Regions from separate parts of the Shewanella sp. ECSMB14102 genome, predicted to be linked through region 2. Evidence: predicted binding sites of a transcription regulator. Region 2 holds the regulator's gene; each other region holds the start of a gene.
What was found. Region 2 encodes sigma-54, which starts transcription at its own class of promoters, with help from an activator protein. Its sites were predicted from a motif close to GTTGGCACGNNNNTNGNNT; they were not measured.

Region 1 (4,192 bases), on a different contig from region 2:
GGCACAGCTCGAAACCATCTCTCATCATGGCCGCGAATGGATCCCGGTAAGGGAAGCCGCCAATATGTCCAATCGTATGGAGCATATTCTGCAGGCCATGCCTTCGGGCGTCGTTATCCTCAATGGTGACGGCTTGGTCAGCGAAGCCAACCCGGTTGCCGAATCTTTGTTGGGTGTTCCTCTGGTGGGTCAGCGCTGGCTCACTATTATCAATCGCGCCTTCGCACCGCAAAAAGACGATGGTCATGAAGTTTCCCTGCGCAATGGCCGCCGGGTGAAACTGGCGATTACGCCGCTGACACCGGAGCAGGGGCAGCTGATTATGCTGACCGATCTCACCGAAACCCGGCTATTGCAGCAAAACCTTTCCCACCTTGAACGCCTGTCTGCTCTGGGAAAAATGGTTGCCACTTTGGCGCACCAAATACGCACTCCGCTTTCTGCCGCTTTACTTTATGCCGCCAATTTGGGCAGCCCAAGGCTGGATACCGGCTCCAAAGAGCGTTTTCAGGGCAAACTGCTCGACAGACTTTCCGAGTTGGAGCAGCAGGTCAATGATATGTTGTTGATTGCCAAAGGTAAGCAAGAGGAAGCCTGCGACAGAGTGCCTTTCTCGACAGTGCTGGAAAAAGTGATGGCCAACTGCGAGCCAATTGCCGCTAAGCAAAACGCCGAATTGAGTCTGCAACTTGAAGGTGACCGCGAGATGCAGGTTAATCTTCATGGATTGAGCTCTGCCATCAATAATCTGGTGATCAATAGCCTGGAAGCCGGTGCCACAAACGTCATTCTGCGTCTGAGCTGTGACCAGGCACTGCGCCTTGATGTGATAGATAACGGCAAGGGGCTTGATAGCAAGATGCAAAAACAGGTGTTGGAGCCTTTCTTCACCACCAAGCGTCAGGGTACAGGGCTTGGGCTGGCGGTGGTGCAGTCAGTCGTGCGCAGCCACGGCGGCAAATTGGATCTCAGCTGTGAGTTGGGCGCCGGTTGTACCGTTACGCTGACATTCCCGCTGACGACAGCTTCTCAAGGGGGGGCGGTATGAGCGAAGCAAAAATTCTGTTGGTGGAAGATGACGCCGCGCTTCGGGAAGCGTTGCTCGATACCTTGTTGCTGGCCAGCTATGAGTGCGTCGATGTCGCCAGTGCCGAAGAAGCGATAACGGCTTTGAAAGGTAATCGTTTTGACATGGTGATAAGCGATGTACAGATGGAGGGTATCGGCGGTATGGGACTGCTGGATTATCTGCGTCAGCAGCATCCGCAGTTGCCGGTCCTGTTGATGACGGCCTATGCCACTATCGATAATGCAGTTAGTGCCATCAAATTGGGGGCGGTAGATTATCTCGCCAAGCCGTTTGCTCCTCAGGTGCTGCTTAATCAGGTGAGTCGTTATTTACGTCCCAAAGTGGTTAGTGGCAGCCCCGTAGTGGCCGATGAAAAGAGCTTGGCCTTGCTGGCATTGGCGCAGCGGGTAGCCGCCTCTGACGCCTCTGTGATGATAAGTGGCCCCAGCGGTTCGGGCAAAGAGGTGCTGGCTCGCTATATTCATCAGCATAGCCAAAGACCTGACGGGCCTTTTGTGGCGATTAACTGCGCCGCCATCCCGGAAAATATGCTCGAAGCCACCTTGTTTGGCTACGAAAAAGGCGCCTTTACCGGGGCTTATCAGGCTTGCCCCGGCAAGTTTGAACAGGCTCATGGCGGCACCCTGTTGCTCGATGAGATTTCCGAAATGGAGCTGTCTTTGCAGGCCAAGCTGCTGCGGGTGCTGCAGGAGCGTGAGGTTGAACGCCTGGGTGGCCGCAAGACCATTAAGCTCGATGTCAGGGTGCTGGCAACTTCCAACCGGGATCTGAAAGATATGGTGTCCAAGGGCGAGTTTCGCGAAGATCTTTATTACAGGATCAATGTGTTCCCGCTTGCCTGGCCGGCACTGAATCAACGACCGGCGGATATCATTCCGCTGGCCAAGCATCTGTTGGCACGCCATGCCGAAAATGCGGCGATTAACCCGGTTCCAACTCTCAGCGATGCTGCTGTGCGGCGTTTGTTGGCCCACCGCTGGCCGGGGAATGTCCGTGAGCTGGATAACGTGATCCAGCGAGCACTGATCTTGAATCAAGGGCAGATAGAAGCCGGCGATATTATTATCGATCTGCAGGATGTTGCGCTGGGAGATACCACAGCCCAGGAAACGCCGGAAGCACTCGGTGATGAACTCAAGGCTCAGGAGCATGTAATTATTCTCGAGACTCTGGCTCAGTGTCAGGGCAGCCGTAAGCTGGTGGCCGAGAAGCTTGGGATCAGTGCCCGCACTCTCAGATACAAGATGGCGCGTATGCGTGAGATGGGCATAGAGGTGCCCGCCTGAGTCATCTCCCAAAGTGGCCGTCAGGCCGCTTTCCAATCCTTTTTGTCTTTCCTCTGGCTCTGCTTGAATTCAGGGCCTTTAGCTCTCTCAATCTTGTTTTTTCCACTTTTGGCAAACTAATTGCATAGAGTCCGGTAACCCAGATTTTTCGTCAATTCGCTGACGACAGGAGTGAGAAGATGCAAATAGGTGCCAATTCTTTATTGCAGGAAATGCAATCACTTAAAGGTGAAATTGCCCCAACGGGATTTCAGTCTTCGCCTGTACGTCAGGTGGGCAATACCTCAGGGGCCGACTTTAGCCAATTGCTGGCCCAGGCGGTCGGCAATGTCAGTGAGCTGCAAAGCACATCATCCAATCTGGCTACCCGGCTGGAGATGGGCGACACCACTGTTTCTCTGTCTGACACTGTCATTGCCCGCGAGAAAGCCAGCGTTGCCTTCGAGGCTACAGTGCAGGTGCGCAACAAGCTGGTCGAAGCTTACAAAGAGATTATGAGCATGCCTGTTTAAGGCCTGCTTGCATCACAGATCCCGGATAACAGGAACGCACAGTGAGCACAGAATTAGTAGCAGGATCCAATGTTTCCGCCGCTGGAACTACGCTGGATGGGGTCCAACAGGAAAACAAGTCGGGTGTATTGGGTTCCCTCGGGGGAGTCGATATGTTGCGGCAGATCACCATGATCCTGGCATTGGCTATCTGTCTGGCGCTGGCGGTATTTGTGATGATCTGGGCTCAGGAGCCTGAATATCGGCCACTGGGCAAGATGGACACTCAGGAGATGGTACAAGTACTCGATGTACTGGATAAGAACCGGGTGCCGTACAAGATTGAAGTCGATGTGATAACTGTTCCTGAAGATAAATATCAGGACGTGAAGATGATGCTGAGCCGCGCCGGTATAGATTCCAGCGCCGATGCCAAGGATTATCTGAGTCAGGACTCCGGCTTTGGTGTCAGCCAGCGGATGGAGCAGGCACGGCTGAAGCAGAGTCAGGAGATGAACCTGGCGCGGGCGATTGAAGAGCTCAATAGTGTCAGCCGCGCCAAGGTGATCCTGGCGCTGCCAAAGGAAAATGTGTTCGCCCGCAACCGTGCCAAGCCAAGTGCCACTGTGGTGGTCAATACCCGCAGGGGCGGTTTGGGCCAGGAGGAGGTTGATGCGATAGTGGATATCGTCGCCTCAGCGGTTCATGACATGGATCCCAGTCGGGTGACAGTGACAGACTCCAACGGCCGTTTGCTGAATTCAGGCAGTCAGGACGGGGTATCTGCCCGCGCCAGGCGCGAGCTGGAACTGGTACAACAAAAAGAAAACGAATACCGCAACAAAATTGACTCGATTCTGATGCCCATTCTCGGCCCGGAAAACTTCACCTCTCAGGTGGATGTCAGCATGGACTTCACCGCCGTCGAGCAAACTGCCAAGCGTTTCAACCCGGATCTGCCATCACTTCGCAGTGAAATGACAGTTGAAAACAACAGTGTCGGTGGCAGCAGTGGCGGTATCCCCGGAGCCCTTTCCAATCAGCCGCCGATGGAGTCCAATATTCCTGAAAACGCTGCCGATGCGACGCAAAGCAGCAGTGCTACTTCAGGCAACAGCCATAGGGAAGCGACCCGTAATTTTGAGCTGGATACCACCATCAGCCATACCCGGCAGCAGATAGGTGTGGTACGCCGGGTCAGTGTCTCAGTGGCGGTCGACTACAAGGCTGGGGCTGCCGGTGAAAATGGTCAGGTCGCCAGAGTGCCTCGCACAGGTGAAGAGATGGCCAATATCCGTCGCTTGCTGGAAGGCGCCGTTGGCTTC
Region 2 (4,192 bases):
GGTGGATGTGGTGCGGCCGGACTTTGTCGCCGATGACCTGCGCTCAGTCAACTTTGACGAGCAGGGCAATGTCGCCAGCAGGGTCGCGGCGGCACACATGGAACACTATGAAGCCAATGAGAAGACCTTCTTCAACCAACCGGTTTATCTGGTCTATCCGGACAAGGGCGAAGCGCAGTGGCGCCTGTCTGCCAACGAGGGCAGGCTCAATCGCAAGAGTAACCGAGTGGTACTTGAAAATAATGTTATCATCGACGCCATTAGCCCCAATGAACCGATCCAGAGCCTGAAAACCAGTTATGTGGAGCTGGATCTGGACACCATGATCATGACCTCAGATCGCGAGATCCTGATCGAAGGCAGAGACTTTAATATCAAGGGATCCGGCCTGTATGCCGATCTCAACGCTCAGCAAGTAAAGCTGACCAGTCAGGTGAAAGGAACCTATGAAACCAAGTAAGCTTTTTATCGGTGCCCTCTTGTGCATCACAAGCCTGTCGGCGGTGGCCATTGAAGAAGATCTGCTGCAAAAAGTCGAGATCAGCGCCGCCAATCAGTTTGCCGATATCAAAAACAAGCGCGTGGTATACGGCGGGCCTGTCACAGTCACCCAGGGCAGTTTGAAGCTGCTGGCCGATGAACTCACGGCTTACACTGAGGACAAGAGTGGCGAGCGGATCCTGGTGGCCAAGGGCTCACCTGCCACCTATACCCAGAAGCTGGAAGATGGCCGTCAGGCCAGTGCCAAGGCCAAAGAGATCCACTACAACATAGACAGCCGCATCATGACCTTGATAGGTCAAGCCAAAGTGGAACAGGACGGCAGCGAAGTAACCGCCGAGAAGATAGTCTACGACATCAACAAGCAGCAGCTGGAAGCGGAAAGCAGCGGCAAAGGCCAAGATAGGGTAACCACTGTTATCCAGCCGGAAAACTATCAGGATCTCAATAAGAAAGAACAGCAGCAGGAGCCGCAATGACCAGCACCCTGACGGCACAAAACCTGGCAAAGAGTTACAAGAAGCGCAACGTAGTCAAAGATGTCAGCCTATCGGTCAATACCGGCCAGATCGTGGGGCTGCTGGGCCCCAACGGGGCGGGCAAGACGACTACCTTCTATATGGTGGTTGGCCTGGTGCAGAGTGACAAGGGCCGTATTTTCATTGACGACGACGAGCTGACCTTGGATCCCATGCACCTGCGTGCCCGTAAAGGCATAGGCTATCTGCCACAGGAAGCCAGTATTTTCCGCAAGCTGTCGGTACATGACAACATCATGGCCGTACTGCAAACCCGCAAAGAGCTCAACAGCGACGAGCGCGAGGAACAACTCGAACAGTTGCTGGAAGAATTCCACATTACCCACATACGTGACAGCCTGGGGATGTCCCTCTCCGGCGGTGAACGCCGCCGGGTGGAAATCGCCCGGGCATTGGCCGCCAATCCACAGTTCATTCTGCTGGATGAGCCGTTCGCCGGTGTGGATCCCATCTCAGTTATCGATATCAAGAAAATCATCGAACAGCTTAAGTCCCGCGGTTTGGGGGTGCTGATCACAGACCACAATGTTCGCGAAACGCTCGACGTTTGTGAGCGAGCCTACATTGTCAGCCATGGGCAGTTGATTGCCGAGGGCACACCCGCTGAAATCTTGGACAACCAGCAAGTGCGTGCTGTGTACTTAGGCGAACAATTCAGGCTATAGTTAGGATCATGTCATCCGGCGGCAATTCCGGGTATTATAGTTTGTTATTATTGAATTTTTTCCTTGAAAAATAACGAGTAGGGATTAGCGGTATAATGAAAGCGTCACTCCAGCTCAAATTGGGTCAACAGTTGACCATGACACCTCAGTTGCAGCAGGCAATTCGCCTGCTGCAACTGTCGTCCCTTGAGCTGCAGCAGGAAATCCAGGAAGCCTTGGAAGCCAACCCTCTGTTGGAGATGGCCGAGGACAACCAGGATGACGCTATCGACGACAACCACAAGGAAAACGACGCCGGCGAATTGAGCGTCAAGCAGGAAGATGGTTCCACGGTAGAAACCTCAGAGGCATTGAACAATGAGTCTATGCCGGATGAATTGCCTATGGATACCACCTGGGATGAAGTCTTTACCGCCGCCAGCGCCTCAGGGCCGGCTATGGGCCGTGAAGATGACATGCCCTTCCAGGGTGAAACCAGCGAAGGTCTCTATGAACACCTAGAATGGCAAAAGAACCTGACCCCGTTTTCCGATACCGACGACGCCATTGCCACCGCCATCATAGATGCCATCGACGAGCAGGGCTATCTAACCCAGAGCACTGAGGAGATCCTCGAAGCCATGGGCAACCCTGAGATTGAGCTCGATGAAGTCGAGGCGGTACTCAAGCGGATCCAGCACTTCGATCCCATCGGCATCGCCTCCAGAGATCTGCGCGAATGCCTGCTGATCCAATTGCAACAGTTTAACGCCGACACCCCGCATCTGGCCGACGCCCGCTTGTTGATTGACGAACATCTGGATCTCATCGCTACCCGCGACTTTCGCACCCTAATGCGTAAGACCAAGCTCAAGGAAGATCAACTGCGTGACGCCATCAACCTTATTCAGAGCCTCAATCCCCGCCCCGGTTTGCTGGTGCAGCCGATGGACGAGGAATATGTGATCCCGGATGTCAGCGTCTGGAAGAAGAACGGGCGCTGGGTGGTGGAGCTCAATCCGGACTGTATGCCCAAACTCGGGATCAACCAACAGTATGCTGCCATGGCCCGTAGCGCCCGCAGCCAATCAGACAGCCAGTTTATTCGTGGTCATCTTCAGGAAGCCAAATGGTTTATCAAGAGCCTGGAGAGCCGCAACGACACCCTGCTCAAGGTGGCCAACTGCATAGTGCAGTTCCAGCAGGGATTTTTTGAATATGGTGAAGAGGCCATGAAACCCATGGTACTCAACGATATTGCCGAGGCGGTCGAGATGCATGAATCGACCATCTCCAGGGTCACCACTCAAAAGTATATGCATACCCCAAGGGGAATATTTGAATTGAAGTACTTCTTCTCCAGCCATGTCGGTACCGAAGATGGCGGAGAATGCTCTTCCACGGCGATCAGGGCTTTTATCAAGAAGCTCGTGGCAGCGGAAAACCAGAAGAAACCTTTGAGCGACAGCAAGATGGCACAACTTCTGGCAGAACAGGGAATCAACGTTGCAAGACGCACCATAGCCAAGTATCGCGAGGCTATGATGATACCACCGTCGAACCAGCGTAAGAGTTTATAAATCCACAGTTGGAAATTGGAGGAATCTTTCTATGCAAATCAACCTGACAGGACATCATATCGAGATCACCGACTCACTGCGTGACTATGTGGAAAGTAAGTTTTCGAAACTTGAACGCCATTTCGAACAGATCAATAATGTGCACGTTGTGCTCAATGTACAAAAACTGCAACAGATTGCCGAAGCCAAGATCAACCTCACAGGCGGCGAAGTCTATGCAACTTCTGAACATGCCGACATGTATGCCGCCATCGACGTTCTGATTGATAAATTGGATCGTCAGGTCATTAAACACAAAGAAAAGCTGACAAAACACTAACGATGGAACTGAGTACCATCCTGCGGCCGGAGTGCACTACCTGTGCCACTCCGGGCAGTAAGAAAAAGGTACTGGAGCTAATTAGCGATCTCGCCAGCGCCCAGTACCCCACCCTTTCCTCTCAAGCGATTTTTGAAAGCCTTTTGGCCCGCGAAAAGATGGGGAGCACAGGTATAGGTAATGGTATTGCGATTCCGCATGGCCGGCTGCCTGATATCACAGAGCCGATTGCCGTGCTGGTCAAATGCGAAGAGCCTATCGCCTTCGATGCCATAGACAACCAACCGGTGGACATACTGTTCGCCCTTCTGGTTCCCGCAGATCAATGCCAACAACATCTGAGTACCCTGTCTGCCATGGCTGAAAAGCTCAGCGACAAAGCAATACTCAAGCAGTTGCGTAAATCCCGCGATGAAACAGAACTCTATCAGGTGATCACAGGATGAAACTCGCTATAGTCTCAGGCCGCTCCGGTTCCGGAAAATCCGTTGCCCTCAGGGTACTCGAAGACCTGGGTTACTACTGTGTGGATAATCTGCCCCTGCCCATGATAGGCAGCCTGCTGGAAAACCTCCGAGGCAGCAATGATCTGGTCGCCATCAGCATAGA
Region 3 (4,192 bases), on a different contig from region 2:
GTATCAACTGCGCTGGGGGTACACGAGCGCACGTTACAGGCAAGACTCAAAGAGACTGGGCTTAGCTATCGTCAATTGCTGCAAGAAGTCAGACAAAATATCGCTAAACAGCAACTCAGTTATGGCACCCAAACCATTACCGAACTGGCACTGCAATTAGGTTATGCCGAGATCGCTGTTTTTAGTCGTCATTTTAAAACTTGGACGGGATTGTCCCCCAAGCAATGGCAGCAGCAATATCGCAGGGGACAAATAGAGGATTAATCTTGAGAAACAAAAGCCCCGCTAAGCTAGCTTAGCGGGGCTTTTTATTCACTGTGAGGCTATCACCTCGAACGCAACCACAATCAACCGCGGCTGGCGCGCTTACGGTCGTTTTCAGTCAGATGACGCTTACGGATCCGAATGCTCTTAGGCGTTACTTCCACCAGTTCATCATCATCGATGAATTCCAGCGCTTGCTCCAGAGACATCTGGATATGCGGAGTCAGTACCTGAGCTTCGTCAGTACCTGAAGCACGCATGTTGGTCAACTGCTTGCCCTTGAGGCAGTTTACTGTCAGGTCGTTGGAGCGGCTGTGAATACCTATCACCTGGCCTTCATAAACCTCGGCGGCATGACCAATCATCAGACGACCGCGATCCTGCAGACCAAACAGAGCAAAGGTCAGTGCCTTACCGGTCGCATTGGAGATCAATACTCCGTTGGTACGCTGGCCGATATCGCCACCCTTGTATGGACCGTAATGGTCGAAGGTATGATACAGCAGACCTGTACCCGAAGTGGCCGTCATAAACTCAGTCTGGAAACCGATCAAGCCGCGGCTTGGGATCATGAAATCGATACGTACGCGACCCTTGCCATCTGGCTGCATGTCGCGCATGTCGGCCTTACGGGTACCCAGCTTCTCGATAACGCCACCCTGATGCTCTTCTTCCACATCCACGGTCAGTTGCTCGTATGGTTCGCACTTCTCGCCGTCGATCTCTTTGATGATCACTTCAGGACGGGAAACCGCCAGCTCATAACCTTCACGACGCATGTTTTCGATCAGGATAGACAGGTGCAGTTCACCACGGCCGGATACGCGGAAACGATCCGGACTCTCGGTTTCTTCAACACGCAGGGCCACGTTGTGTACCAGCTCCTGTTGCAGACGCTCAAGGATGTTACGTGAAGTCACGTACTTACCTTCTTTACCTGCGAAAGGAGAGGTGTTGACCTGGAAGGTCATAGTCATGGTTGGTTCATCAACAGACAGAGGTGGCAATGCTTCGGCATGACCGACGGCACAGATGGTGTCGGAAATCTTCAGCTCGCCCAGGCCTGTGATGGCAACGATATCACCGGCATTGGCGCTGTCCACTTCGTGGCGATCCAGGCCCATATAGCCCAGAACCTGGCCGACTTTGCCGTTACGGGTTTTACCGTCGGCACCAACAATAGTGACCTGCTGGTTGGTCTTGACGCTACCGCGCTTGATACGACCCACACCGATAACCCCTACATAGCTGTTGTAGTCCAGCTGAGAGATCTGCATCTGGAATGGACCATCGGCATCGGCATCCGGAGGAGATACTTTTTCAACGATAGTCTGGAACAGCGGTGTCATATCTTCACTGGCTTCATCGGGATCCAAGCTGGCAAAACCGTTCAGAGCAGAAGCATACACAATAGGGAAGTCCAACTGTTCGTCGGTAGCACCCAGGTTGTCGAACAGGTCAAATACCTGATCGATAACCCAATCAGGGCGGGCACCCGGACGGTCAATCTTGTTGATAACCACAATAGGCTTAAGGCCTTGGGCAAATGCTTTCTTGGTCACGAAGCGTGTCTGTGGCATTGGACCGTCCTGCGCATCAACCAGCAGCAGTACAGAGTCAACCATAGACAGAACCCGCTCTACTTCACCACCGAAGTCGGCGTGTCCAGGGGTGTCTACTATATTAATGCGGTAGTCGTTCCACTTAATGGCGGTGTTCTTCGCCAGAATAGTGATCCCACGTTCTTTCTCCAGATCGTTGGAGTCCATCACCCGCTCGGTGGCTTCTCCGCGGGTTGCCAGGGTTCCTGACTGTGCCAACAGCTTGTCTACCAGGGTAGTCTTACCATGGTCAACGTGCGCTATGATGGCGATGTTACGTAAATTCTCTAACACAGTTTTGCCTCTTACGATCTCTGTTCTGTGGGATGCAGCAATATAAATTGAATGGTACAACCGCTTTATGACTGCTTAGCGATTGCCTTCCAGGCCTTATAAAACCTGGGCTAGCATCATGCTGGGGAACACTATTTCCCCGGATGGTTGCTTTAAAAAGCGTGCCATTCTACTCTAGCGAGGGGCTATCGCACAGGATTATTTTTTAAACACCTATGAATATCCTACTGAATAAGCGCACGCACCATTATGGTGAGCGCACCTTTTTGGAACACAGTACGCACCATTATAGTGCAAACCCGCTTGTCTCGCCAGCCCTCGATTTTACCACTCCCTTTATTTTCAATATCTTAGCATCTTGGCATGAGTTTGGCTTAATAGAAACCAACAAGGCGCCAGACGCTAAATACTAAGAGTTGACAAAGGGCACCCCCTTTACCCTACCGGAGGCTTGATAATGTCAGTCGAATCAGTTTTACAACAGCTGCAAGAGTTGGAAGTTAAGTTTGTTGATTTACGCTTTACCGATACCAAAGGTAAGGAACAGCATGTATCTATCCCGACTCATCAGGTAGATGCTGATTTCTTTGAAGAGGGCAAGATGTTTGATGGTTCATCCATCGGTGGTTGGAAAGGGATCAACGAATCTGACATGGTACTGATGCCAGATCCAGACAGCTTTGTACTGGACCCATTTACCGAAGAAACCACAGCACTGATCCGCTGCGATATTCTCGAACCCGGCACTATGCAGGGGTATGAGCGTGACCCTCGCTCCATCGCCAAGAAAGCCGAAGAATACTTGCGTTCTACCGGCATCGCCGACACTGTGCTGATCGGCCCTGAGCCAGAATTTTTCCTGTTCGATGACGTACGTTTCGGTACCGACATGAGCGGCACCTTCGTCAAGATAGATGCCAAAGAAGCGGCATGGAACTCAGGCACCAGCTATGAAGACGGCAACACAGGCCACCGTCCATTCGTTAAGGGCGGTTACTTCCCGGTAGCACCAGTAGACTCTTCACAGGATCTGCGTAGCGCCATGTGTCTGGTGCTGGAAGAGATGGGTCAAATTGTGGAAGCTCACCACCATGAAGTGGCTACCGCGGGTCAGAATGAGATCGCCACGCGCTTCAACACACTTACAAAGAAAGCCGATGAAATTCAAGAGCTTAAGTATGTGATCCACAATATGGCTCACGCCTACGGCAAGACTGCGACCTTTATGCCCAAGCCGATTGTCGGCGACAACGGCAGCGGCATGCACGTTCACCAGTCACTCTCTAAAGACGGTACTAACCTGTTTGCCGGTGACAAGTACGGTGGCCTGTCTGAAACTGCCCTGTACTATATCGGCGGTATCATCAAGCACGCCCGTGCCCTGAACGCCTTCACCAACCCAAGCACCAACTCCTACAAGCGTTTGGTGCCACACTTTGAAGCCCCTGTGATGCTGGCATATTCTGCCCGCAACCGCTCCGCTTCTATCCGTATCCCTGTGGTACCTAGCCCTAAGGCTCGCCGTATCGAGACCCGCTTCCCGGATCCTATGGCCAACCCTTACCTGGCCTTTGCAGCACTGCTGATGGCCGGTCTGGACGGTATCCAGAACAAGATCCACCCTGGTGATGCCATGGACAAGGATCTGTACGATCTACCGGCCGAAGAAGCAGCGGAAATCCCGACTGTGGCCGAATCTCTGGAAGTCGCCCTGGCGGCTCTGGATGCAGACCGTGAGTTCCTGACCCGCGGCGGTGTGTTCAGCGATGACTTTATCGACTCTTACCTCAAGCTGAAACAAGCCGAGGCCGAGCGTGTCAGCCGTACCACTCACCCTGTCGAATTTGAGCTGTACTACAGCCTCTAATTGCCCTGCAATCAACCGATGAGTCAAGCCATCGGATAATAAAAAAAGCGCCCCGGGAGCAATCCTGGGGCGCTACTATTTTAAGGCTCTGAAACTCAAATCATTCAGGGAGCGCTGATAAGTTCAGGCGCACTCTGGGCCTTGGCTCCGGTGAGGATCACCGCCA
Region 4 (4,192 bases), on a different contig from region 2:
TCTTGGCATGATGACCCGCGGCACCACGGCCGACATTATTGTGGTTGGCCTGGTGGGGGAGCGTGGCCGGGAAGTAAAAGAGTTTATCGAAGAGATCCTGGGCGCAGAGGGACGGGCCCGCTCTGTGGTCATAGCTGCTCCGGCAGATACCTCTCCCTTGATGCGCCTTCGCGCCTGCGAAACCTCGACTCGGATAGCCGAGTATTTTCGCGATCTCGGCTATGATGTTCTGCTGTTGATGGATAGCCTGACCCGTTATGCTCAGGCGCAGCGGGAAATCGCCCTGGCGGTCGGTGAGCCGCCGGCAACCAAAGGCTATCCGCCTTCGGTATTTGCCAAGTTGCCCCGTTTGGTGGAGCGCGCCGGTAATGGCGGTGAAGGGCAGGGCTCGATCACTGCCTTCTATACTGTGCTTACCGAAGGGGATGATCAGCAAGATCCCATTGCCGATGCCTCGCGGGCCATTTTGGACGGTCACATAGTGCTGTCGCGGGCCTTGGCCGACTCAGGGCATTATCCGGCGATAGACATTGAAGCTTCCATCAGCCGGGTGGCACCTATGGTGATAAGTGAGGCGCACCTCGAAGCGATGCGGCGCGTCAAGCAGGTGTATTCGCTCTACCAGCAAAACCGGGATCTGATCTCCATCGGAGCCTATTCCCAAGGCTCGGATCCGCGTATCGACAACGCCATACGCCTGCAACCCGCCATGAACGCCTTTTTGCGGCAGGGGATGCGCGATGCTATTAGTTTCAGTGATTGCCAGCAGATGTTGGGGCAGCTGGCAGCCCAATGTAAGGTGTAATATCACTCTGTGCATGGGTTTTGGGGCTCGACAAAAAAGTGCTGAGAATAGGGTAGCCAGAGCCTGATTGAGAGAGTCGGGTTAAGGCCCGCAAGGCAGGCAATTTTAAGGAATAGTAATACAGATGGCGAAACCCGATCCTTTGCACACAGTGTTGAAACTGGCGGTCGAAGCCGAAGAGCAGGCGGCACTGCAGCTTAAAGCCGCGCAAATGGAATGCCAGAGGCGTAAGTCTCAGTTGCAGGCGCTGCAGGAATACCGTCTTGACTATATGAAGCAACTCGATGCCCAGCAGGGGCAGAGCATTGGCGCCTCCTATTACCAGCAGTTTCATCGATTTGTGCGTCAGGTAGATGATGCCATAGGGCAACAACTCGCCGTGGTTGCCGAGGCCGATAAGCAGCGGGGCTATCGGCAGCAACATTGGCTGGAGAAGCAGCAAAAGCGTAAGGCGGTGGAGATGTTGCTGGAGAAAAAAGCCCTGCAGGCCGAAGCCAAAGCCGCCAAACAGGAGCAGAAACTCATCGATGAGTTTGCTTCCCAGCAGTTTTTTCGTCGTAAGCTGAACCACTGAGCTTCCACAGACTTTCATTCCCGGACAATTCCTTGATAATCCACTCTATATTTTTTGTTGGCGTGAATTTTGCTTTATTTGAGACAGAGACATTAATTCTGACTCGGCCTATCTTTATCTATTGAGGGCCTAGGTGCTGGAGGAAGGCATGCAGCAGTTATCCAATATCCTGATCGGCAATGCGGGCGGCAAGGGAGTTTCCGCCACAGATGCACTACAATCTACTGATAACGAAGCTTTTTTCGCCGCTTATCAACAGGCGCAGACTAAATTTTCATTTGACTCACAAAGCGTTAAGCCGACATTTACCGGCGGCAGTCTTGATAGTGAAAACCTCCATGCAGAACAGGCCGTTGATGTCTCGCTCATTTTGGGGCAGATAGCCATGGGCAAGAACTTGCCGTCTGAAGACGGCACTATGGTCACCGCTATGGCCACCGAAGTCGATGAGCAAAGTCTGCTAACACAGATTGCCGCACTTACCGGGCTCAAGGAAGATGAGATCAAGGCCATGTCTCCCGAAGAACAGATACAGCTCCTGGAAAACCTTAAACAGAGTGGTGTCGAGCTTGGCATAGTAGCGACAGATAGCCCGGAAGGCGCAGAACTGATTACCGCTGACGAAAGTGACGAGAGTGAACAAGACAGCGCCAAACTGACCGATACTGATCAGAAAGCGGCAAGCAAAGGCGATAGCGAAGCAGAGGATGAAACCTTAGATGCTCCTTTGCTGGCTCTTGATATGACGGTTACGGCAGATAAGGCCAAGTCTCAGCAAGGCGAGCAACAAATGGGTTGGCCGGATGCTGATAAGTCAGCGCGTAAGGCGGCGACTCAGGATGGTATGGCAGCTGTGGTTCGTGAAGCTGTGCTCAATGCCACAGAGGAAAAGAGTGACAAGATCTTGGCGCAAAGCGTAATTGCCGATAAGGCCAAGACAGATACTGCCGGCAAGTTGGGTGCTGCGGTGGCCGCGGCGGCAACTGCTGTTGGCGCTGACGGCAAGAGTGACAAAGCTGTCGCCAAGGATGTTCTCGCCAGCTTAGTCAAGGCTGAGGTGAAAGGTACTCAGACTGCTGCCGAGGTGCGAAGCCCTGTGAGTGACGCCATACATCAGGCGCTAAAGGGTGATGCGGCATCAACCCAGACAGATATCAGCCCATTCCAGCAACAGCTGCATCAACAAGGATTACAGCCTCCCCAGCGGGGAGAGATGGCCCAATATCAACTGTCGTTGAGGCAGGGGATGGAGCAATCACTGCAAACCGCCGATATGGTGCAACGCTTTGCCCCCGTGATGCGGCAGCAGTTGATCACCATGGTCAGTAATGGTGTGCAACAGGCTGAAATTCGTCTCGATCCACCTGAGCTTGGAGCCATGATGGTCAGGGTTCAGGTGCATGGCGATCAGACCCAAGTGCAGTTCCATGTCACCCAACCGCAAACCCGGGATATGCTGGAACAGGCTATGCCCAGATTGAGAGAAATGTTGCAGGAGCAGGGAATGAACCTGGCCGATAGCCATATTTCCCAAGGTGGTCGTGAGCAAGGCGAGCAGCAAGGTGGCAATGGCGGTGGTTTTGCCCAGGAGAGCGCCAACGGTGAAATTTCCGTCGAAGAAACGGTACAAAGCACAAATCACACAACAAGTTATGGCTCGGGTATAGATTATTACGCCTGAGCAGGTAACCTATAGGGATGGCATTTTTCCGCGGGCAGTGCGGTTGATTAAGGGATAGGAAAGAGGATGGCAGAGCAAGAAGAGCTTGAGCTGCAAGAGGCGCAGGCGCCTAAAAGTAGAAAGAAACTCTTTATCTTCGGTGGCATAGGTCTGGTGGTGTTGCTGCTGATTGGCGCTGGCTTGTGGTTTTTCCTGGGTGGCTCAGATGATTCTGCGAACGATGCAGCCAAGGGGGAGCAGGGTACCGAAGTCACTCAGGTCAACGACAGCAGGGAAGCCTTCTATGTCGCTATGCCCAGACCATTTCTGTTCAACCTGCCGGGGGCCAACCGTTCCAGGCTGGTGGAGATTAAGGTGCAGCTTATGGTGCGGGGCAGTGATGACGATGTCACTATCAGGAAGCATGTTCCATTGATTGAAGATGCACTGCTGACTACCTTCAGCGGTGCCGATGTCGAAAAGCTCAGCAGCCAGGCGGGTAAGGATGAGCTCAGGCAGTTGGCGCTGCTCAATGTGCAAAACACGCTGCAACCGGTAACAGGCCGAAAAGTGGTTGAGAAAGTGCTGTTTACCGGCTTTGTGATGCAGTAACAGGGACAAGAGGCGAAGGCAATATCGTGAGTGATTTATTAAGCCAAGACGAAATTGATGCGCTGCTGCATGGCGTGGACGACGTCGAAGAAGATGATTCGCAGGAGTCGACTCTTGAAGCTCAGTCCTATGACTTTTCTTCACAGGATCGTATCGTCCGTGGCCGGATGCCGACTCTGGAAATTGTCAACGAGCGCTTTGCCCGTCACCTGCGGATCAGCATGTTCAACATGATGCGCCGGGCCGCCGAAGTCTCCATTAACGGCGTACAGATGCTCAAGTTTGGTGAATATGTGCACACTCTGTTTGTGCCAACCAGCTTGAATATGGTGCGCTTTAGTCCGCTCAAGGGCACGGCACTGATCACCATGGAAGCCAGATTGGTGTTCATTCTGGTGGACAACTTCTTCGGTGGTGATGGCCGTTTCCACGCCAAGATTGAGGGACGGGAGTTCACCCCGACAGAGCGGCGCATAGTGCAACTGCTGTTGAAGATTATTTTTGAAGATTACAAAGATGCCTGGGCGCCTGTGATGGATGT

Region 1: the regulator sigma-54 is predicted to act here: its motif matches at 2,484-2,502, upstream of fliE (flagellar hook-basal body complex protein FliE).
Region 3: the regulator sigma-54 is predicted to act here: its motif matches at 2,517-2,535, upstream of glnA (glutamate--ammonia ligase).
Region 4: the regulator sigma-54 is predicted to act here: its motif matches at 1,436-1,454, upstream of RC73_RS16260 (flagellar hook-length control protein FliK).

What each region holds. Positions count from the first base shown of each region.
Region 1 covers NZ_JWGX01000053.1:4,792-8,983, forward strand. Annotated here, with positions in the region: gene RC73_RS16220 (sensor histidine kinase) at 1-1,048, shown strand, start outside; gene RC73_RS16225 (sigma-54-dependent transcriptional regulator) at 1,045-2,376, shown strand; gene fliE (flagellar hook-basal body complex protein FliE) at 2,556-2,888, shown strand; gene fliF (flagellar basal-body MS-ring/collar protein FliF) at 2,930-4,192, shown strand, end outside.
Region 2 covers NZ_JWGX01000009.1:17,311-21,502, forward strand. Annotated here, with positions in the region: gene lptC (LPS export ABC transporter periplasmic protein LptC) at 1-460, shown strand, start outside; gene lptA (lipopolysaccharide transport periplasmic protein LptA) at 447-980, shown strand; gene lptB (LPS export ABC transporter ATP-binding protein) at 977-1,705, shown strand; gene RC73_RS04295 (RNA polymerase factor sigma-54) at 1,801-3,264, shown strand; gene hpf (ribosome hibernation promoting factor) at 3,296-3,583, shown strand; gene ptsN (PTS IIA-like nitrogen regulatory protein PtsN) at 3,586-4,029, shown strand; gene rapZ (RNase adapter RapZ) at 4,026-4,192, shown strand, end outside.
Region 3 covers NZ_JWGX01000029.1:54,997-59,188, forward strand. Annotated here, with positions in the region: gene RC73_RS11085 (helix-turn-helix domain-containing protein) at 1-264, shown strand, start outside; gene typA (translational GTPase TypA) at 348-2,159, opposite strand; gene glnA (glutamate--ammonia ligase) at 2,617-4,026, shown strand; gene RC73_RS11100 (hypothetical protein) at 4,131-4,192, opposite strand, start outside.
Region 4 covers NZ_JWGX01000053.1:11,962-16,153, forward strand. Annotated here, with positions in the region: gene fliI (flagellar protein export ATPase FliI) at 1-805, shown strand, start outside; gene fliJ (flagellar export protein FliJ) at 930-1,379, shown strand; gene RC73_RS16260 (flagellar hook-length control protein FliK) at 1,528-3,060, shown strand; gene fliL (flagellar basal body-associated protein FliL) at 3,127-3,651, shown strand; gene fliM (flagellar motor switch protein FliM) at 3,678-4,192, shown strand, end outside.